Regions from separate parts of the Paenibacillus sp. J31P13 genome, predicted to be linked through region 1. Evidence: riboswitches for the same ligand, from Rfam matches in the RefSeq annotation. Region 1 holds a riboswitch; each other region holds the start of a gene.

Region 1 (5,623 bases):
GCGCTGCAAACCTACTTCGTGTTACGATCACTTGCTGGTTGCCAGCGAATAATGAGCCGTTCTGCCAAGCTGACGATTCCGAACAACGATAAGCTGAAAATGACAATAATAACGACAGCTGCAAATACTCTGTCCGGCATGAATCCTTTGAATGACAGGATCATAAAGGAGCCAAGTCCTTTGTTGGAGCCGATCCATTCTGCTACAATTGCGCTTAGCACGCTATAAGAGGCAGCGATTTTCAAGCCTGAGAATAAATGAACGATGGCATGAGGAAGCTCCAATCGCCAGAACATCTGCCATTTGCTTATACCGATCATTTGTAAATAATTGCGCAGCTGCGCGTCTGGATTCGATAAGCCGCTAAGCATGGCAATAGAAACAGGGAAAAAACATACCATCATGACAAGAATTACCTTCGGCAGTTGTCCGTATCCGAAAAACATGGTCAAAATAGGCGCAATCGCAATAATGGGTACGCTTTGTGTTAATACGATCAATGGGTAAATGGCTCTGCGGACACCCGGAATAAAATGCAGCAAAGCGGCGAGCACAAAGCCCACCGCCGATCCTCCAACAAAACCGAGCAGCGTAAGCTGCACGGTCGCTCCTGTCTGTGTCATAAGCCTTGGCCAAATGGAAATGGCCTCTTGCACGATAGAGAGCGGTGATGGCAGCATCCATTCATCAATACCGCCCCATGTTACTGCCGCTTGCCAGCATGCGAGCACAAGCACCAGCGTAATGGCTGGCGGCCATACTTTAGACCACATGCTAATTCTATTGTCCATCAGGATATTTCTCCAGCAGTCTGCCCATCGAAGCACCTTTTGCCGGATTATAGTATATTTTCACTTGCGAAATAACGGATGGACAGCCCATCTCTGCCATCGCTTCGCTCATCGATTGTACAACGCTCAGCAGATGGCTAAGCTCGCCCTCCATTGTCGTTTCAAGCGGAGCTACGCGATAAGGAACGCCAGCTGCTTTAATAATATCGATAGCACGATCAACGTAAGGAAGAACACTTTCTCCGCCCGGTGTTGTTGGTAGTATTTGAATGCTAACTAAGGCGTTTGCCATTTGAATTCCTTCTTTCCCCTATTTTTTCACAATAATATCTTCTTTTACAACAAACATCTATTACTCCGGTAAAAACTCATTCGTAAATGCCTTTTCTGCTTCAAGCTCCTTCTCAAGCAGCTTGTGCTCAAACATCCAGTTCGCGTAATTTTCCCATACGCTGAGCTTTTGCTCGCCCCAACGCGGCGCATCGTCTGTATATTTTGGACTTAGCCACTTTTGGCTTGCACGCACAAGCTCAGCATTCAGATCAGGCTCAGCCTTGATCAAAATTTCTGCGGCATCCTCTGGATTTTCAATGCTGTATTCGTAGCCTTTAGCCGCAGCAGCTGTGAATGCTTTTACAATTTCCGGTTTCTCTGCAATCAATTTCTCGCTTGTCGCAAGCACGGGTGTATAGTAATCCAGTTTGTCGCTATAATCGGTCAAATAAACCATATTGATTTTTTCGCCGCGCAGCTCGGCTTCAACACCTGTCCACGCATAATAGATCCAAGCAAAATCAATATCTCGCTTAACTGCCGTAAAAAAATCACTTTCTCCCATGCTAATCAAATTCACTTTGCTGACATCCGCATTTTTTTCCTGCATAAGCGATTGAATAACCGCCTCCTCAACCGGAGCTCCCCAGCCGCCATACGTTTTGCCTTCGAACTTCTCCGGTGAATCGATGCCCTTTGCAACCGGTGAAGCGAAACCAGATGTATTGTGCTGAATAACCGCTGCGATAGAAACAAGTGGAACGCCTGCTATGCGAGCCATCGTAATGGATTCCTGGTAGCTTACGCCAAACTCCACTTTGCCCGAAGCAACCATTTGATCCGCGCCGCTTTGTCCAGGTTGAATAATTTCAACATCCAAGCCTTGCTCCTTGAAAAAACCTTTATCTCTAGCGACATAAAGTCCGGTATGATTCGTATTAGGCGTCCAGTCGAGCACGACTGATACCTTCTCGAGTGGCTTGTCAGCCCCACCTTGTTCCTGCTCATTTGTTTTCGGCGCATTATTGTTTGCCCCGCAGCCAGCAAGCGTTAATGCAAGCACTAGCATTGCCGTCATACTTCTCCACGACATTCGTACAGTGTTCCTCTGATTCATGATGTCCTTGTTCCCCTCTCCAAAGCTTCTATTTGTATAAGGTGACGAATCCTCATTAGTATCCGGTTAATGGACTACAATAAAACAAAAAAAGCGTCCTCCCAATCCGGAGGACGCCATAAATTCGGCTGTGCAGCTGTTTCAATCAGCACGTGGGATCACGTTGTGTGATCTTGCATGCTAATAAAACAGAGCTTCTGTCCCTACGCTGGCATTATCCAGATCAGGTTTAACGGGTCGGAATTGTAAAGAAAATCCCCTCTCAGCCGGCCTAACCAGCTCCCCGGAACATATTCGGTTTCGTCAACCACTTAATTGTATAGCAAAAACCGATCAAAAGGCTAGTGTTTTTTTGAAAATCATTATCACTAACTATCTATTGGCTTACCAAATTTCCAATTCAAGCGGCATTTTCATACTTCTGTGATTAAAGCTTCAGCAGTATTTTCTACTAGTAAGCTTTGAACCTCCCTATGCCCCTCTATATGTTCCTCCCCATGCTCTGAAGATATTAATAATTCTGTTTCCTCCTTAGCGGAAGAAGCAACTTTGCCAAAAGCTAAACAATAGGAAGCACTAAGCTCCTCTTTCGAAATCACACCGCCGGTTAATTGCTCCAGCTTCTCTATATACCCTAATTGGTCATTTTCTGTGTTCAACTCTGCTAATGTTAGCTTCATATAAACGAAACCCGCCTCTGTATACAATTGTTCAAGCTGCTTAAGGGTATACTGCATTTTCGCCAGCTGCAGCGCCTTTGTATGGGAAGGGTCTAAGTATTCTCGTATATTTTCATAGTAAAAACGATTCGCAAAGCAGCCGATCAACCAGCCGCTCGGCTTCAGCAGACTTATAAGTTTTTTCATCTCCTGCGGTGTCCCGTAATCATGTGTATGGTGTATCATAATGCCGTCTAGCCCCTCATCCGGCAAGCGCCAGCTTTCCTGCTCAGTGGAACGGAACACAACGCTCATGCCTGATGACTCTGCCACCCTCGCTGCAAGCTGATTCTGCTCAACACCAAACCACCTTGCACCAGGAAATTGCTTTTTCATCTTCAATAGCATGGCTCCGCAGCCGCAGCCAATCTCCATAATGGAGCAGTTCTCGTGCTTATACTCATATGATTCCCGTTGAATAACTATGTGGAAGTCGTTTCTTATAGGGGATGCAAGACAGGGATGAAAACCCCACTTCTCTAAAAAGCCGTCTTCCTTGTTTTTCTGGCGCCGCTCCGGCTCAGATTTAAAGGATTCGCTCCCATAATGATGAATGAACGTATCCCCGCAGAGCATATGCCTATAGCCAGCCAACCTCAGCCTCAGCCCGTAATCCTCACCTTCAAACCCAGCAATCGCCGCATTCTCATCGAGAGCCCCTGCTTTCTGATACGCTTCACGTTTCATGAGCAAGCAGCAGCGACTGAGCGTTATACGCTCATCCCATTTGCTCTTATCCAGATTCGCATGCAGTGCTGATGCAAACAGCTCGAGTTCCTCTATCGTTTGATAGGCGGCTGATATTATTGTGGAATAGACTTCTGAATTCGTAGTAGGCGAGACTGCGCCAATTCCGCTTTCACTTAGCAAGCACCGCTTCAGTCCGTATAGCCAACCTGGTGTAACAATCATATTGTAATCGAGGAGCATAATAAGCTCTCCAGCTGCGATCTCTATTCCCTGATTGCAGGCTTTGGAGTACCCCATATCGTATCCATTGGATATAATCTTTATATCTTTTTGATCCTTTGCCCATTCCACCGTCTCATCAGCCGAACCGTTATCTACAATAATCAGCTCATAATCGCCTTTTTCGGTATGTCTCTTAACGCTTTCCACACACCGCTTCGTATAGTCAAGTTTATTGCGGGTAACAAGAATAATGCTTGTCATACTCCTATTAGCATCACTCACGCGTATCCTCCTCAAGCAAGCTGTATCCATAAAATATGTTGGCTCAGCCATATCGGTGATTAGCGGAGAAATGAGGGCAAGCAGACTATGCAAAAAAAGGACAACCCGCGTCAGGGCTGCCCTTTCCTTTGTGATATTTATTACGTTGGTGTAACTTTATTACATTGGTGTAACTTTATTACATTGGTGTAACTCCCTCAGCTTACTTGAACGATAACGGCGCATTAGTTTCAATATTTTCAACTAATCGATTACTGCCGTACAAAATCCAATCTTTAGTGTCATGTTATGAAACTAATCCCTTTTCATACTCCTATTAGCATCACTCACGCGTATTCTCGTCAAGCAAGCTGTATCCATCAAATATGTTGGATCGGCCATATTGTTGATTAGCGGAGAAATGAAGGCAAGCAGACTATGCAAAAAAAAGGACAACCCGCGTCTGGGCTGCCCTTTCCTATGTGATATTTATTACGTTGGTGTAACTTTATTACATTGATGTAACTCCCTCAGCTTGCTTGAACGATAACGGCGTATTAGTTTCAATATTTTCAACTATTCGATTACTGCCGTACAACATCCAATCTTTAGTGTCATGTCATGAAACTAATCGCTCTGACTCAAGCTCATCCTATCGGCAACAACTCGTTTAATTTCATACGATGACACTAATTGACACAAATCACACCGAAAACGCTATCTAACTTTATAATTTGAAACTAATTCCCCTGCCGCTGTAAATAAACCCTACAACTTGATCCAATTCACTTCATAAATGCCATCTAGCTTGAAAATATGAAACTAATTCACCCGCCGCTGTAAATAAACCCTACAACTTGATCCAATTCACTTCATAAATGCCATCTAGCTTGAAAATATGAAACTAATTCACCCGCCGCCGTACATAAACTCTACAACTAGACCCAATTCACTTCATAAATGCCATCTAGCTTTAAAATATGAAACTAATTCACCCGTCTACCTACAACGCTATTCTTTACTCTTTACTCACTACTCTCTACTCCCTAAACCCCACCTACTAAGCTTCAGGATACAACGCAGTCGATAAGTAGCGCTCACCCGTATCCGGCAATAGGATAATGATTTTCTTATCCTTGTTTTCCGGTCTTCGAGCAATTTGTAGCGCCGCATGTACCGCAGCACCCGATGAGATACCGACCAGCAAGCCTTCATTCCTAGCCAGCTGCCTTGCTATTTCGAAGGCATCCTCGTTTTTCACTTGTACAATCTCATCGACTACCGATCTATCGAAATTACCGGGCACGAAGCCCGCGCCAATTCCTTGAATCTTATGAACGCCCTTGCTGCCCCCAGAGAGCACAGGCGAATCGGTAGGCTCGACTGCAACAATTTTAACCGAAGGGTTTCTTTCTTTAAGCAATTGTCCTACGCCTGAGACCGTTCCGCCTGTACCAACACCGGCAATAAAAAAGTCGATTTCCCCGTCCGTGTCCCGCCAAATTTCTTCCGCCGTTGTTTTCCGATGAACCTCTGGATTGGCTGGATTA
Region 2 (5,623 bases), on a different contig from region 1:
AGCTCGATAATGAGCTTTTTATTATGTTGTCCTAGAGCTATAACCAGCTCCTCGACGGTCTTCGCAGCCGTTTGCTCTTCGATTCCGTTCACCATCAATCGCCTCTGCTCTCGTCCATGCACGGCCCCAGCGAAGTGGATGCTTTCCAGTAATGAACGACAGACGCCTGCTGGATCTGAGCTGCCCACAATTGCAGATACAGCGCATATTCGCGTCGCTCCAGCAGCAAGTACCTCATTCACATTCTCTTCCGTAATGCCGCCTATCGCCACAAACGGTATGGATACTGCCCTTGCTGCCTCTGTAACATAGCTTGTGGTAACAGCAGCTCGCCCCGGCTTCGTATCCGTTGGAAAAACAGGTCCTACACCGATATAATCAGCACCGTTTTGTTCTGCATCCAAAGCTTGCTTCACATGATGTGTTGAGATGCCAATAATTCGATCAGGTCCTAACATCCGCCTTGCCTCTGCAATGGACATATCATCTTGCCCTAAATGAACGCCATCTGCACCCGACTCCAGAACGATATCCGGATAATCGTTAATGATGAAGGGTACGTTGTATTTTCTAGTTAAAACCCGCAATGCTTTAGCTTGTTCCAGCACCTCTGCTCTTGTACCTGTTTTATTTCGAAGCTGTAAAATTTGCGCCCCTCCGACCAGCGCCTGCTCCATTACTTCAATCATGGGTCTCCCCGGATGATTGGCCTCAGCGGTTATGACGTACAATTGAAAGTCCAGCCAATTTTTTTTGCTCATTCGTTCTCATCCCCTCTTTCTAAAATCGATTTCAGTCTTATTACTCCAACAAACCAAGTAAGTAATGTCTACAAATCGCAACCGCCTCATCTGAATCAGTCGTACCTTGTACGAGCACTCGTCCATCCCCAAAAATAACAAGCCGCAAATCATTGGGAAGCATGGCACGCACGAGATAACGATTTACGGTTAATGAAATATTCATCTCTTTTAGATACGCTTCAACACTCACTAGGCTAAGTTTTCCGCCAAGACTCACCTGTACGGTATCCCTGCCGCAAAGCACCGCTGAACTTATTTCTTCGTCTTGTGAATCAAAATAAGGGCCGGTCTCTGTTCCTGTCTCTACCCATCCGTCATTGGCCCCTTCATCGTTCAGCTTGCCGCAGACGGGACAATCCTCCCTACCCGGCGGCAGCTTTGATTCCCTCAGCTTGAATGACCATAGATCAACACTTAGCCAAGTTTGACGCATTGCTGCTTCATTTCCGGTAAGCAGCTTGATCGCTTCTGCCGCTTGCAAGGAAGCTATAAAGGAAACTGCTGGAGCAAGTACACCAACCGTATCGCATGTATCAACTTCGCCCTCTGACTCCTTCACACCGATCAAGCAACGCAAACAAGCCGTTTGACCAGGTATGAGTGTTGCATTCATACCTTGAGCACCTGCAACACCGCCATAAATAAATGGAATTCTATGCTCAAAGCAACTGTCACTCATGACAAATCTTGTCGCTGCGTTATCAGTCCCATCAAGGACAACATGTACGCCAGCGGAAAGATCTTCCGCATTTCCTTTATTCACATCCACTACATATGGAGTAATATGAACTTCCCTATTTATTTTTTGAAGCTTATTAGCTGCTGCTACAGCCTTTGGAAGGATGGCTAACGCATCGGCTTCATCGAACAATGTTTGCCTTTGCAAATTACTAGGCTCCACGTAATCACGATCTACCAGCCTAACCTCTCCTACACCAGCTCGAACCATATGCTCCGCAAGAGCTGTGCCAAGCGCACCAACGCCGACAATAAGCACGCAAGAGTCAGCAAGCTTTAGTTGTCCCCTCTGGCCTATCTTAGAGAATCTAACTTGTCTCGAATAACGATCCGACCATATCGAATCTCCCTCATCATGCATGAATCATACTCCTTGCTGCTCTCAAGCAAAAGCTACACCTTTGTGAAAGCCGATTATTTCTGATTCCCAAAACAAAAAAACCTCCCAAACGGAATAATAAGAATTCCTCCTAGAGGTCTATACAAGCACTAAGAAAGTTTGAAGCACCGCTGTCATGCATACCTGTAACAGACTGCATGAACGGTTATCGCCGGGCGAAGATCGGTTTCACCAATCATCTCTGACAAGATGAAATGTGTCCTATCCAACAAAAAAAAACCGCTCCGGCGAAGGAGCGGTTGAAATGTGTCGTCAGTTACGAGTTCCCTTCCGAAAGTAGAAATACCGGAGGAAGGGCTGCTCTGTCATTCGTCCTATTCAAGCTGATACTTCAGCTCTCAGACAGAGTCGCACTCGCGCTTTGCATGAACGCACAATCCCACTTTCCTACGCTGGCATAACCCAGATCAGGTTCAAAGGGACCAAAGCATTCGCTTTATCTCAGCCGTAACGGCGCCCCTAGTGGATATCCTTGTTTGACTATACAGTCAAAGAAAGATTGCTGTCAACCCTGTATTTCCCATAACCACTACAAATCATGTTTACTTTATTCCGCTTTCCTTCATCAGTTTTTTCCAACGATTTGCCGTATGACGCCATGTAAATGTCTGATTCACTCGCTCACGGCTGCGGCGGCCTTGCTTCTGCCGCAGCTTCTTATCACTCAATAGCAGCTGTAATTTCTCCTTCAACCCCGCTTCAACAGCAGTCGGACTAACCAGATAACCCGTTACGCCATTTCGTATAATTTCTTTCATGCCTCCTGCACGAGTAGCAACAACAGGGACTCCACATGACATTGCCTCTACATTGACAAGACCAAATGCTTCTCGTTGACCTGACGGGACGACGGCGATATCGGCAACGAGCATCCAGCTGGGCACCTCAGAATGGGGTACGTAAGGAACAAAACGAACATGACCCGCGCTCTTTTTTCCTAACCGCTCCAACTTGCGCGCATATGCAGTTTTGCGATGCGACCCATAGAATGGACTCCCTACAATGACGACTAAAAGATCGGGATGTTTTCTTGCTAGCTCTGGAACGATGTTAAGCAAATGGTGCACGCCTTTGAGCGGAATAAGTCTTCCCATGAACAGCACAACTTTTTTGCCGGTCATTCCTCTTTTCTTTCGGAGTCTATTCCTTTCAGCTGCACCCTTAGGTGAGTATTGTGAAGGAAAGCGCACCGTATCGACACCAGGATAAATGACATGCAGCTTTGCAGCGATCTTAGGCACTTTGGATATGACGAGTTGCTTCAAAAATTGGCTGTTTACGATGATTTTATCAGCCGCGCTCAAACAAGCACGCAGTTTAGCAGGAGAAATATGCGCCGGGCTAATAAACGTAGAGGAATGCAAATAAAGCCAGACAGGTTTGCCTGGGTTTATTCCTTTGATAATGGGAACAAATTGCGGACGATTCTCGACATCTATGACATTTGGTACAAAACGTCGGACTGCATGTGAGACCGCATGAATATACTTCTGCTTGTTGGCCGCAGAGAACCTTTCACAAACAATACCTTTAAACTTACCTCTACGAGGCAGCCGATTGCTTAATCTTCCGAAAATTCGAGGTTCCGCATATGGCTTTAACAGTGGAGCGAATTTCTCTACAACCCTCTCAACAGAGCTGCTTCCTGGTGATGGAATAGGAAAGGAACCCGGGGTAACAATCGCAACTTTAATAGATGCCATTTATACGAAAGCCTCCTATATGATCTGCTATTTGCAGTATCATACGCTCCGTCCAAATGGTTTGACACGGCAATACGTTCGTTCTTAAAGCTTGATTTTCAATTGGAATAATCCTGCCTTGCGAGCAGCCATATAGATAATCACAACTAACGGTCCGATAAAAACACCAACCACTCCGACAAGCTTGAAGCCAACATACAAGCTTATGAGCGCTGACAATGAACCGATGCCTACGGCATCTCCAAGAATTTTTGGTTCCACGATACGCCGAAATACTGTAATGATAAGAAATAGCACGATTAGTCCTAAACCGGTGAAGACATCCCCGGTAAGCATGAGATAGGTGCCCCAAGGCACAAGCACAGACCCCGTTCCAAGGATCGGCATAATATCGACGATAATAATGAGTAAAGCGATGGCAAGTGGGTATTTTACATCCAAAATAAGCAAACCGACTAATGAAAGAATATATGTAAGGGCACTTAATATGAATTGTGATCGCAAGAAACCGAATATTGATTTTCTCAAGTTGACCAGCACTTCGCTAACCTGCGGCTGCGATTTCTCGTCAAACAGGGATAATACCGTCGTCTTCATCGTATTCAGGCTGTAACTCATCATATATACTGCAACTAAAAAAACGATAAAAAAAATAAACATGCCAGGGATGCTGGACGCGAATGCAAGCACCGAGTTGGATAAATTCCCTACTAAATTAGTAATGGCCCTCGTCAGCTCCATCAGCCAGGTTTCTATTGTTTCTGCGGTATCGGGAGGGAAATTTTGATAGAGGGATTGTGCTTGATTAATAAGATCATCAATCATGCTATTCGCATTCTCAAAATAGTTGGGCACTCTTTTGAAAAAAGCGATAAGCTCCGCAATGACCTTGACACCAAGCAAAGCAATCAAGCCAATTAATATGATCGAAAAAAGTGTACTAGAGATGGTGGCAGCCAGCAGTCTATTCATTCGAAACCTGTTCATTAACAAACCGTTAAGCGGCTCCAAAAATATAGCTATGACCAAAGCAAGCAAGAAGGGAGCTCCTACAGTAAATAGTAGGTATATCAGCAATAATCCAAGAGCAATAAATACAAGCGTCTTAATGGACAGAAAGCTTTCCCCCCTTCTATTATGCTATATGCAAGAAGTGGTGTTCATAAACCTTACAATTTGGTCTTTTCAAATACAGCCTTCCATCTACTCATACTCTAATCTAATATCGCGCTGCGTTGATGGAAATCAACAGATTTGTAATACATATCCTTCACAAGAAGGTTCGGACCACAGCATGACGCTGCTGGACAGTGGCAATTGACACTTTGTGCTAGCGTATGGTCAAGCCAGGTCTCAAAGATATCATCCAGCTTGGAGGAAGCAATATTGCCAAAAGAAGACACATCAGAGAAATCCGTTACGAAGACGTCGCCGGTAAATAAATTAACATTGAGACGATTTCGTCCGTCTGGATCATTTCGCATTGTTACATTCGGTTCGTTTGCCAATCTCGTCAGCAGCTTCCGTTCATTTTCCTGCTCGCTGCAATGATAGAAGGGCAGAGTACCAAAGAGCATCCAAACTGATTTGTCTCTCGTTAAAAGCAGACGATCAATTGCCTCTACCATTTGTTCCCTTGAGATCACTGGCAGATCCTTAGCGAAGGAACTCGGGTACATTGGATGCACTTCATGGCGCTGACAGCCCATCTCAACGATAAGTCTATGAATTTCGTCCATTTTATTGTGTGTTCGGTAGTTGATCATGGACTCCGCAGAAACGAGAACCCCGGTTTCACTTAAAAGCCGTGCATTTTCTATCATTCTGTCATAAAGCTTCGTCGCCGCCTGCAATGAAACACTATGTCCCGCCTTAGCGAAACCAATCTCATGGAAATCCTCCGGTGACGTGTAATTGAATGAAATATGCATAACATCTAGATAGGGAGCCAATTGCTCGTATCTGCTATATGGAAGAGT
Region 3 (5,623 bases), 340 kb from region 1:
TTTATGAAACAAAATAAATATGATGATTTAGGTTTTTTTGAAAATTACAGCCAGATGCCTCGTTCGGTTGATGGACTAAATGCTGCTGGGGAATGGACGGAGCTCCGTGCAATGCTTCCTGAGCTGCGCGATAAAAAGGTGCTTGATCTTGGTTGTGGCTTTGGCTGGCATTGCCGATATGCGCGTGAACTGGGAGCTAAGTCAGTGGTGGGCGTAGATCTTTCAGAGAATATGTTGGAGCGGGCTAGAGCGATGACCAATGATTCAGACATTTCGTATCAACGACTTGCTATCGAAGACATCGATTTTCCAGCAGGGGAATTTGATGTGGTGCTAAGCTCGCTTGCACTCCACTACGTGGAGGATTTCGATAGTATTTGCAACAAAATTTATGAATGCTTAGCCCCTGGCGGGACTTTCGTTCTCTCATTTGAACATCCGGTTTTCACTGCGCTTGCTGCACAAGACTGGCACTACGGACCGAATGGTGAGAGATTGCATTGGCCAGTTGATGATTACAGCAGTGAAGGGTCGCGGCATGCAAGATTTTTGGACAATGATGTCGTTAAATACCATAGAACGGTTGCTACTCATATGAACGGACTGATTCAAGCAGGCTTTAGAATTACGAAGGTTTCGGAGCCTCAACCGACGCAAGAAATGCTGGAATCGATTGACGGCATGCGCGATGAGCTTCGTCGTCCTATTTTCCTCATGATAGCAGCAATTAAAGACTAGGTAAAGAAGTCCCTTTTGGGGCTTCTTTTTTTTATTAAAGATCATCGGACTATTTAGAATCATGGCTCAAAACCATCTCAATGAACTTCCTATGAGCTTTGGACAACCATTTATTTTTATGATAAGAGATTTGGGCATAAAACATAAGATTTTCACAAGAAGATGCTATCATTTTCAGTTTATTGTCTCGCAGCAATGCTTCCACACTTATGTTTGGCATCAAGCTAATCCCTAATCCGCTTGCAACACACTGTTTCATAGCCTCCATACTTGTGAATTCCAAATAATTAGATGTCCCAATTCCCTTCTCAACTAAATATCCTTCAAAGAATCGTCTTAACGAACAATTTTTCTCACTAAAAATGATACACTCACCATTTGCCTCTTCTATGGTTTTAATCGAATGGTTACTTTCCCCTACAAAGACCAAAGGCTCTTCGGAGTAGACTTCAGTTATTAGTTGTGGATCGCTAACCTGTGGTTCTAATGTTATCGCAATGTCTAGCTCACCTGAATGCAGTCGTTCACGCAGAGGCATACAATTATCATTTATTAGGGATATCGTAACCTCTGGATATTGCATTTTATACGTGGATAACACCTCTCCAAGTTTGTATACGGTCATCGTTTCGGATGCACCTATGCGGAGATCACCTTTTATTGTGGAGTCATCAGAAGAAATATGTGTAATTTTTGAATAGACGGACAGTAACTCTACTACATAATGATAAAGTTCCTGCCCTACCATGGTGAGTTGAATTTGCTTGCCTAATCGGTCAAACAAAGGAACACCAATCTCATCTTCAAGCTGCTGTATATGAGAAGTGATAGATGCCTGTGAGTACTGGAGACTTTGAGCTGCCTTTGTGAAGCTATTCAACTCCACGACTGCTTTGAATGATTGAAATTGACGGATTTCGATTTCTATCTCCTCCATGTATCGGGATTGTTATCAGAAATTCTAAATATATAAATTAGTTATTTCAATTTTACTGATGAGTTATTCTATCATATGATTCAATACAAAGGAGATGATTCATGTGAAAAAAGTATGTTTACTTCTACCGAATGGTTTTGAAGCCGTTGAAGCAAGCGTGTTTACAGATGTGATCGGATGGAATAAAGCAGAGGGAGATGGATCAACGGAACTTGTTACAGTTGGAACACGAAAGGAACTGAAATGCACCTGGAATTTTACGGTAATACCTGAGAAGGTTTTATCAGAGGTGACAGCTGAACAATTTGATGCTTTAGCCGTACCAGGCGGATTTGAAGAAGCCGGTTTTTACGAAGATGCCTATCGCGCCGATGTGCTCCAATTTATCCGTGAATTTGATAGACAAGGGAAAATCATCGCATCCATTTGTGTAGGGGCGCTGCCGCTTGGTAAAAGTGGGATTCTAAAGGGGCGAAACGCGACGACCTATAATCTAAATAATCGTAAGCGACAATTTCAATTAGAAGAGATGGGAGCAAACGTCATTCCAGATCAACCCGTCGTCATAGATAACCATATCATTACTTCATTTAACCCATCAACGGCTTTTACAGTAGCCTTTACACTTCTAGAAATACTCACTACGACAGAAAATGCAAACCAGGTAAAAAAACTAATGGGATTTCTCCCATGATTGCTTTTAAATGATGAAGTATACTTGGATATTTCTTACTTTTGAGTTATACTCTTGAGTAGCAATTATATAGTCACGGGAGCTTGGTGGGACCAGGCTGAGAGGATAGTTATAACTATCGACCGTCAAACCTGATCTGGATAATGCCAGCGGAGGAAATGGAGTTTTATTTCTATTTGTCTACTCTAAGACCGCCTCTTATTCAGGGGCGGCCTTTTTTATGGAGTAGAACATACTCCGCTTGATCAAATCACCCTATAGGAGGAATTGAGATGACAAGCGAAATGAAGAAGGATCCAATTAATCTATCAGCTTTTCCAGCAAGTCAAAAAGTATATGTAGAGGGTTCACGACCAGACATTTTGGTGCCCATGCGGGAAATTACACTCAGTCCAACCTCGGGCATTCACGGAGATGAGGAGAATGCACCGATTCAAGTCTATGACACAAGTGGTGCCTATACGGATACCGATGCCCATACGGATATCCGTCAAGGCTTGCAGCCCAATCGCTTAAGGTGGATCGAGGAACGCGGAGATGCAGAAGCTTATGAAGGAAGAGCCATAAAGCCTGAAGATAACGGAAACGCGCAGGGTAAAGCCGCGGCTGAAGTATTTCCAGCGCTTCAACGAAAACCGCTGCGAGCAAAAGGAGAAAAGAATGTCACTCAAATGCATTATGCACGTAAGGGAATCATTACTTCGGAAATGGAGTACGTTGCCATTCGTGAGAACGTAACACCGGAATTTGTAAGGGATGAGGTCGCGCGCGGTCGTGCCATTATTCCAGCGAATATCAATCACCCAGAGAGTGAGCCGATGATCATCGGACGGAATTTTTTGGTGAAGATCAACGCCAATATTGGAAATTCCGCGGTATCCTCTTCCATAGAGGAAGAGGTGGAGAAGATGAGATGGGCGACACGCTGGGGTGCAGACAACATCATGGATTTATCCACGGGAAAAAACATTCACACAACGCGTGAGTGGATCATTCGTAATTCTCCTGTTCCGATTGGAACGGTACCCATATATCAAGCACTAGAAAAAGTGAATGGTAAAGCAGAAGATTTAACATGGGAGATTTATCGCGATACCCTTATCGAGCAAGCCGAACAAGGGGTTGATTATTTCACCATTCATGCTGGCGTTTTGCTTCGCTATATTCCGCTTACTGCAAAGCGAATGACAGGCATCGTATCAAGAGGCGGCTCCATCATGGCGGCTTGGTGTCTTGCACATCATAAAGAGAACTTTTTATATACACATTTTGAAGAAATATGCGAAATCATGAAGAAGTATGATGTCTCTTTCTCACTAGGTGATGGGCTGCGTCCAGGTTCCATTGCTGATGCTAATGATGAAGCACAATTTGCTGAATTAGAGACATTGGGAGAATTAACCGCAATCGCTTGGCGTCATGATGTTCAGACCATGGTCGAAGGACCGGGACATGTGCCAATGCATTTGATTAAAGAGAATATGGATAAGCAGCTTGAAATGTGCAATGAAGCTCCTTTCTATACATTAGGTCCACTTACGACAGATATTGCTCCCGGTTATGATCATATTACTTCTGCCATTGGCGCGGCGATGATTGGTTGGTTCGGCACGGCTATGCTATGTTATGTCACTCCTAAAGAGCATCTTGGTTTACCGAATAAGGAAGATGTACGTGTAGGAGTTATCACTTACAAAATAGCAGCTCATGCAGCAGATTTAGCAAAAGGACATAAGGGTGCGCAAGATCGCGACAATGCTCTCTCTAAAGCCCGCTTTGAATTTCGCTGGCGTGATCAATTTCATTTATCATTGGACCCGGAGAGGGCACTCGAATATCATGATGAGACATTGCCAGCCGAAGGAGCTAAGACGGCACATTTCTGTTCCATGTGCGGACCGAAGTTTTGCAGCATGAGGATTTCACATGATATCCGTCAATCTACGAGAGTTCTGGAGCAAGAGGAACAGGATACATTTGAAGCAGGTATGTTAGAGAAGGCGCAGGAGTTTGTTAAGGGTGGCAGCGTTATTTATAAATAGATGAGGTTATTGAGCAAATATAGGAAGAAGGCTGCCGATTATTAAATCGGCGGCCTTCTTTATTGAAAGGTCATAGTCAATTTTTGGAGAATATATAGTGTATGATTTCAATTTATCTCATGATTTCCCCGAATGTTCTATGTAACCTATTAATGATCACCATTTGAGTCTCCTAGTGACATGCAAGAGATTACGCTTAGCGGCCCTAATATGTGTGTATGGGAGATGCGAGTTCTTCATTATGAGAGGGGGGCTTGGGTCGATCACATATTAGCAAATTCACAAGGTCCGGATTTAGAAATGTATATGAAAGCTCATTTAAATGAAGATGTCTAATTTCGTTTCAAGCTAACCGTGAAAGGTGGTTGAGACCAAAATGAGTAGAATATTCATGTGGCATTCACTTACAGCTTGGATTGTTGTAAGAGCAATTTCGATCCCTATGGCTATAATAATTGGTATAGAACCATTATTTGATGATGTGTACGCTATGAATGATTTGATATTTCCAATATTCACTATATTAAGTGTTACAAGCCAATTACGGATCATGGCTTTAAGAAGTAAAGCTATTCATATCAATAAAACAGAGTGATTTTATAGGGAACTAAAGGGGAAACTAAATCAATCAGTGGCTGTTTCGAAGCCTAAATGAGTATCGAAAATTAAAGGGATTGGAAAACTGGAATTCCGTAGTTGCAGGAACTCCAGTTTCCTTATTTAGTGTTTTTTTTTGCATTTACATTTGGTTTTTCTTTTTAACCTGCAGCGGACACCCACATCGACGGCAGTAATTGTAGTAATCTTAATATAAGAGACGACACCCTTCACATTAATAACGACACTATTGGCAACAATGCCTAAGAATATTCCAGTATGGAATCCGCCGCTAAAATGAATTCTGATATTCGGTGTGCCTACTCCAATCTGCGAAAGAATGAGGTTAACGCCGCTTCGATCTCCTGAACTTTTGCAGCAATGACTCCGGTTTCCAGAGTTTTTGCAACCGCAACTGCGATCTCCTGAACTTTTGCAACCCTGACTTCGGTCTCCAGAGCTTTTGAAACCGCCGCTTCGATCCCCTGAACTCTTACAACCCTGACTTCGGTTTCCAGAGCTTTTGGAACCGCCACTTCGACTTCCCGAGCTTTTAAACTTTTCCTTTTTGGACACTAGCATCATCTCCTTTATTAAACTTGCAATCAGTATATG
Region 4 (5,623 bases), on a different contig from region 1:
ATAAAGCTTTTGGCAGTTTGAACAGCTTCGGCAACGGTTTTGCCCATTGCCAGTTCAGCAGCAACCGCAGCGGAATAGGTACAGCCCGTTCCATGTGTATGACGAGTATCAATTCGATTACTCTCCATATAGACGAAGCTGTCTCCATCGTATACAAGATCAATAATTCGATCACTTTCAGTATCATGGCCGCCTTTTATAACGACGTAACGTGAGCCCATCCCGATCAAGCGTCTAGCTGCTTCTTCTCGATCGCTCATGCTGCGGATAGCCATTCTCGTTAGCAGCTCTGCCTCAGGAATGTTGGGCGTTGTGACGAGCGCAAGCGGAACTAAATGCTCAACCAGCGACTGAATGGCTTCCTGCTGGAGCAGAGAGGAGCCGCCTTTGGCGACCATGACCGGATCGATGACAAGGTTGCGCCAGTTATATTGCTTGAATTTGTCGGCTGTAATACGAATGATCTCGCTGCTAAACAGCATTCCTGTTTTTACAGCATCCGGCGTCAGATCCTCTCCAATGGAATCAAGCTGCTTGCTAATAGCAGAGCTGTCCATCGGATACACACCCTGTACGCCGAGCGTGTTTTGTGCAGTAACGGCTGTAATAACGGTCATACCGTATGCCCCTAATTCCTGAAAGGTTTTCAAATCTGCTTGAATACCTGCACCGCCACCGCTGTCCGATCCGGCTATCGTTAAAACTTTGTATACCTTCATCGAATTCTCTCCTCTATCGCATCATAATGAGTGAAAATTACAGATTGAAAAATGCATCCTCAGCTTTAATTTTAGGGGGCAGCAGCTCATTATCGACTAACCATACCCTCACTTTGTCCCAGGATAGAGCATCCTGAAAGCCGAAATCTTGATCCCCAGCATCCATCAGCGGGATGAGAATATCTAAGCTTTTCGTTTCGATTTCTTGATCAAGCGGCGAGGTTTGATCCTCATGCTGGAACAATATCGCAAGCGCTTGTTCTGAATTTTGCTCTACGAAATGCTGACCCTCGATAACAGCAGCCATGAACTTTTTGAACAAGTCCTGTTTATCCTTCAAGCCTTGATCACTAGCAACGAGTACCAGCTCATAATAATCGGGTACACCAAAGTCGGTAGGATTGATTGCCGTCATCGGATGTCCTTCCTTGGCAAGCAGCAATTGCTCATGATTGATAAAGCCGCCGATAATGGCATCTACTTTATTGGTTGAAATGGCAGGAATGAAGGAGAAGCCTACATCAATCATCTCGACCTTTTGGGAGTCGCCGCCGTCATGCGCTGTCATTGTACGCATCATCGCTTCGTATAGAGGGATGGATGAGAAGCCTACTTTTTTGCCGACCAGATCTTTAGGAGATTTAACGCTGCCGCCTTCTGGTACCATCAAATGGTTAAGCGGATGGCGAACGATTGCTGCAATGGATTTAACCGGTATGTCTTCTCCACGTGCCATTAATACCTGTGGCTGGTAGCTTAGTGCTAGATCGACTTTGCCGGCAGCCACAAGCTTCAAAGCATCATTCGTATCAGCTGGCATCTGAATATCTACTTCCAAGCCTTGCTTTTTAAAATATTCATTCTTCTGAGCCGCGTACAAGAAGGAATGAACGGCGTTGGGATACCAATCCAGCATGATGCTAACTTTTTGGAGCGGCTGCTCGGTATCAGGAGCGGGAGAAGCTGTCGGTTCTTGATTGGCGCTATTGTTCGTGCCGCCGCAGCCGCTCATCACGATCGCTATAATGCAGACGAGTATAAGGGACAGCACCCGTTTGGATTTTAAATGTTTATGTACAATTATTTCTATCATTTCTTTGTTCCTCTTTTCTTCAATGTAATGTTCTCCAAAAGCATAATAGCTGCAAATAAAAGAATGCCTAGCAGTGACAATACAAGGACTGCTGCGAACATGGAGTCGGTGTTTAAATTACTCGACATGCGCCGAGTGTAATACCCGAGCCCCTCATTACCACCCAGCCATTCGCCAATCGCCGCACCAACGACGCAATAAACGATGGACAGCTTAAGGCCGGAGAAGAAAGAAGGCAGACACATCGGGATTTTTATTTTGCGAAAAATGTCCCAGTTCGTCGCTCCCATCGTCTGCAGCAGCTCGCTGTACTCCTTATCCGTTTTGCGAAGCCCGTCATAGGTGCTGACGACAATTGGGAAGAAAGCAGTCAGGAATACAACGGCGACCTTGCTCCATATGGTATAACCAAACCACATGATGAAGATGGGCGACAAGGCGATAAGCGGAACGGTTTGACTGATGACAATGAAGGGATAAAGTGCTTTTTCGAGCGTGCGGAAGGAATGCATGGCAACAGCAAGAGCAACGCCTACGCTAACAGACAGCAGGAAGCCAAGCGCAACTTCTCGCAATGTAGCAACTAAATGTTTGCCCAGTAATAGATGGCTATCCTGGATTAATGCATTAGCAGCAGCAGAGGGAGCGGGAATGATAAAGGCAGGTACCCAGCCTAGGCGCACGATTCCTTCCCAAGAAATCAGGATGAACAGAAACAGAAGAAGGAAGAGACCATAGTCGTCAAGCCATTTTCTAAAGGGCAGTTTGCGCATGCAGTCTTCTCTCCAAATCTTGCCGAAGCATGATCAATTCAGCCTCAAAATTCATTTCGTAATGTCTCGGCCTCGGCAGGTTGACCTTGATTTCCTGTAAAGCCTGTTTGCTGTCACTCGGAAGAACATATATACGATCACTCAGTAGAATAGCCTCTTCAAGATCATGTGTAATGAAGAGGACGGTTTTATTGAGTTCACCCCAAAGCGATAGCAGCCATCTCTGCATGTCACGTTTGGTCATAGCATCAAGCGCCCCGAATGGTTCATCAAGGAGGAGGAGCTCTTGACCCGTTACGATTGTGCGCAGGAAAGCGGCACGCTGCTTCATGCCGCCGGACAGTTCATCGGGGTAAGCATCCGCATAATCGCCTAGACCAAAGCGCTCTAGCTGTTCACGTATTTGCGCAATGCCGGCAAGAGAGCTGCCCTTTTGCTTGGCTAGCTCCAGTGGGAGGGAGCAATTGCCGAGAATAGTCCTCCAAGGGAGCAGCAAATCCTTTTGCGGCATGTAAGCTACTTTCCCTAACCGCTTCGCGGTAGGTTTTCCGTAAAGCTGGATTTGTCCGCTGATTGGCTCAAGTAGACCTGCTATCATCTTGAACAGGGTGCTTTTTCCCGAGCCGCTTGCTCCGATAATAGAGACGAATTCTCCCTTCTGTACTTCCAAAGAAATGTCGCTGAAGAGAGGCGACTTAGAAGCTGAAGGGAAGGAAAAGCTTACTTGGTGAAGCGAAACCATAGAAGAAATAGACAACACCCCTAAACAAATAAAGACCCACCCATTTCCAAAAGGAAACGAGCGGGTCCCAAATTAAACAACGCAGCGCGTATGTATAAGATTGAAAGCCTCTGCTCCACTTCCCTCCGCTGGTATAATCCAGATCAGGTTCCAAGGGTCCGAAGCAATCGCTTCGTCTCAGCCGTTTGGCTCCCCTAGTGAAATAAATAGATCAATATTCAATTTTGTATTTTTTATACTATAGCATACACTGGAGAGATGTAAACCATAATTATCCGAAAAGGCGTTGAATAAATGAAAAATTTACTCGTTACCGGCTACCGTGCGCATGAGCTTAATATTTTTAACCAGAAGCATGAGGGCATCATTTATATTAAGAAGGCTTTGGCTGGAAAGCTGGTTCCACTTATTGAGGATGGACTGGAGTGGGTCATAACCCCAGGGCAATATGGCGTTGATTTATGGGCGTGCGAGGTTGTGATTGCCTTAAAAGAAATCTATCCGCAGCTAAGGCTCTCTATTATTTCGGCGTATGCGAATCCTGATGAAAAATGGAAGGACGATAAGAAGGAATTTTATGCGGAGGTGCTAAAGGGTGTCGATTATTACGCCTCAGTCAGCAATCAGCCTTATGACGGCATATGGCAGTTTACGGCGCGGGACGAACTTTTATTTCGCAAGACTGATGGTATTCTGCTTGTATACGATGAAGATGCGGGTGAGGGCAGTCCGAAGTTTTTTAAAGAAAAAGCGTTGAAGAAGCAGCAGGCAGAGGGTTACACGTACATAAGCATAAGCTCAGAAGACATTCAAAGCATCGCGGATGATGAGAATCAGTATACGGATTAATGGGAAATGGCATTGCGGATGATGAGAATCAGTATATGGATTAAAGGATGGCATTGTGGATGATGAGAATCAGTATAGGGATTAAGGGGAAAAAGCATCGTGGATGCTGAGAATCAGTAAATAGATTATGGTCAAGAAGGGCTGTTCGGAAGTGTGGGTTAGACAGGATAAGGAGTTCTCGGAAAGCTCAAGCAGGAATACTGTTTGAGCTTTTTTTTGTTCAAAATAAATAGGTTTGACAGTTGACACTTCTTCGATTAATATCTAATTAATCAAGCATCTAATTAGATGAGTGTTAAAATTGTTGATGGTCGTAAAATCAAAATAATACTCATCCATTTAAAATGATCATCGGTAAATCAAAGATCCAGTAGGAGTTGTTTCGATGCAATTAGAAAAGGTTGTGGCTTACCACAAAGCATTGGCGGATGCGACAAGAATCAAAATGCTGATCATGTTGGCAGGCGGTGAGCTGAATGGTCAAGCTTTGGCTGAGAAGCTGGCTGTTACGCCAGCCACAATTACCCATCATGCGACCAAACTTAGGGAAGCAAGCTTAATCAATGAGCGCAGGGAAAAGAACACTATTTATTTTTCGTTGAATCACTATTTTATTAAAAACAACGCGAGCGCTGCCGAACAGCTTATTTATCGGAATGCCGCCGCAGAAGGAGAAATAGAAAACATGGATGAGAATCACGAGCGTTTGCAGGCTTCTGTCATCAGAAACTTTTTTACAGGAGATGGGAAGCTCAAGCATATCCCTGCCCAGCATAAGAAAAAACTAATTGCGCTTCAGCATATCGCCTCACACTTGTCGAAGGGACAGAAATATACGGAAAAGGAAATCAATACGTTTATCAAAGGCTTCCATGATGATTTCGCTACCTTACGCAGAGAGTTTATTATGCACCAGATTATGTTTAGGGAAAACGATATATATGAGCTGAATCCGCAAGAAATGTGGGCAAAGTGGGAGACTCTGACTTAAGAGGCTCTGGAGAGTCTGGGAGGTTTGGATGATCTGGAGAGTTAGGTGAGAGTGAAAATTCCATGTGGTTTAGAGATTTGGGAGTACATGAAAGTTTGGGTAGTCTAGATTGTTGGGCGAGTCTGTAAAGTTTAAATAGTATGGATAGCTGAGTGAGACTAAAAAGTCCATGTGGTTTGGAGATTTGGGAGTACCTGAAAGACTGGATAGTTTGGATAGTAGGTTGAGTCTGTAAAATTTGGATAGTCTGGATAGTAAGGTGAGTCTGTAAAGTTTGAATGGTATGAGTAGTTGAGTAAGACTGAAAGTCCACGTGGTTTGGAGATTTGGGAGCACCTAAAAGTTTGGATAGTAAGGATAGTTGGGCGAGTCTGTATAGTTTAACTGGTATGGATAGTTGAGTGAGACTGATAAGTCCATATGGTTTGGAGATTTGGGAGCACCTAAAAGTTTGGA

Evidence for each region. A riboswitch is a leader RNA that binds a small molecule or an ion and turns the genes downstream of it on or off. The one in region 1 is predicted to bind thiamine pyrophosphate.
Region 2: another riboswitch for thiamine pyrophosphate. It lies ahead of AC0YOD_RS26260 (ThiF family adenylyltransferase); the one in region 1 lies ahead of AC0YOD_RS02735 (ABC transporter substrate-binding protein).
Region 3: another riboswitch for thiamine pyrophosphate. It lies ahead of thiC (phosphomethylpyrimidine synthase ThiC); the one in region 1 lies ahead of AC0YOD_RS02735 (ABC transporter substrate-binding protein).
Region 4: another riboswitch for thiamine pyrophosphate. It lies ahead of AC0YOD_RS06375 (ABC transporter ATP-binding protein); the one in region 1 lies ahead of AC0YOD_RS02735 (ABC transporter substrate-binding protein).

Annotation. Positions count from the first base shown of each region.
Region 1 is NZ_JBWDNR010000001.1:644,215-649,837, reverse strand. Features, by position in the region: gene AC0YOD_RS02745 (ABC transporter permease) at 12-791, opposite strand; gene AC0YOD_RS02740 (thiamine-binding protein) at 781-1,083, opposite strand; gene AC0YOD_RS02735 (ABC transporter substrate-binding protein) at 1,144-2,142, opposite strand; TPP riboswitch at 2,365-2,477, opposite strand; gene AC0YOD_RS02730 (glycosyltransferase) at 2,595-4,094, opposite strand; gene cysK (cysteine synthase A) at 5,134-5,623, opposite strand, start outside.
Region 2 is NZ_JBWDNR010000014.1:8,657-14,279, forward strand. Features, by position in the region: gene thiE (thiamine phosphate synthase) at 1-761, opposite strand, end outside; gene AC0YOD_RS26260 (ThiF family adenylyltransferase) at 802-1,902, opposite strand; TPP riboswitch at 2,309-2,412, opposite strand; gene AC0YOD_RS26265 (glycosyltransferase family 4 protein) at 2,484-3,644, opposite strand; gene ytvI (sporulation integral membrane protein YtvI) at 3,729-4,760, opposite strand; gene yfkAB (radical SAM/CxCxxxxC motif protein YfkAB) at 4,859-5,623, opposite strand, start outside.
Region 3 is NZ_JBWDNR010000001.1:309,009-314,631, forward strand. Features, by position in the region: gene AC0YOD_RS01210 (class I SAM-dependent methyltransferase) at 4-738, shown strand; gene AC0YOD_RS01215 (LysR family transcriptional regulator) at 788-1,675, opposite strand; gene AC0YOD_RS01220 (DJ-1/PfpI family protein) at 1,779-2,369, shown strand; TPP riboswitch at 2,435-2,544, shown strand; gene thiC (phosphomethylpyrimidine synthase ThiC) at 2,642-4,411, shown strand; gene AC0YOD_RS01230 (hypothetical protein) at 5,329-5,544, opposite strand.
Region 4 is NZ_JBWDNR010000002.1:73,083-78,705, forward strand. Features, by position in the region: gene thiD (bifunctional hydroxymethylpyrimidine kinase/phosphomethylpyrimidine kinase) at 1-719, opposite strand, end outside; gene AC0YOD_RS06365 (ABC transporter substrate-binding protein) at 757-1,812, opposite strand; gene AC0YOD_RS06370 (ABC transporter permease) at 1,809-2,585, opposite strand; gene AC0YOD_RS06375 (ABC transporter ATP-binding protein) at 2,566-3,342, opposite strand; TPP riboswitch at 3,431-3,533, opposite strand; gene AC0YOD_RS06380 (SLOG family protein) at 3,622-4,176, shown strand; gene AC0YOD_RS06385 (DUF2087 domain-containing protein) at 4,562-5,167, shown strand.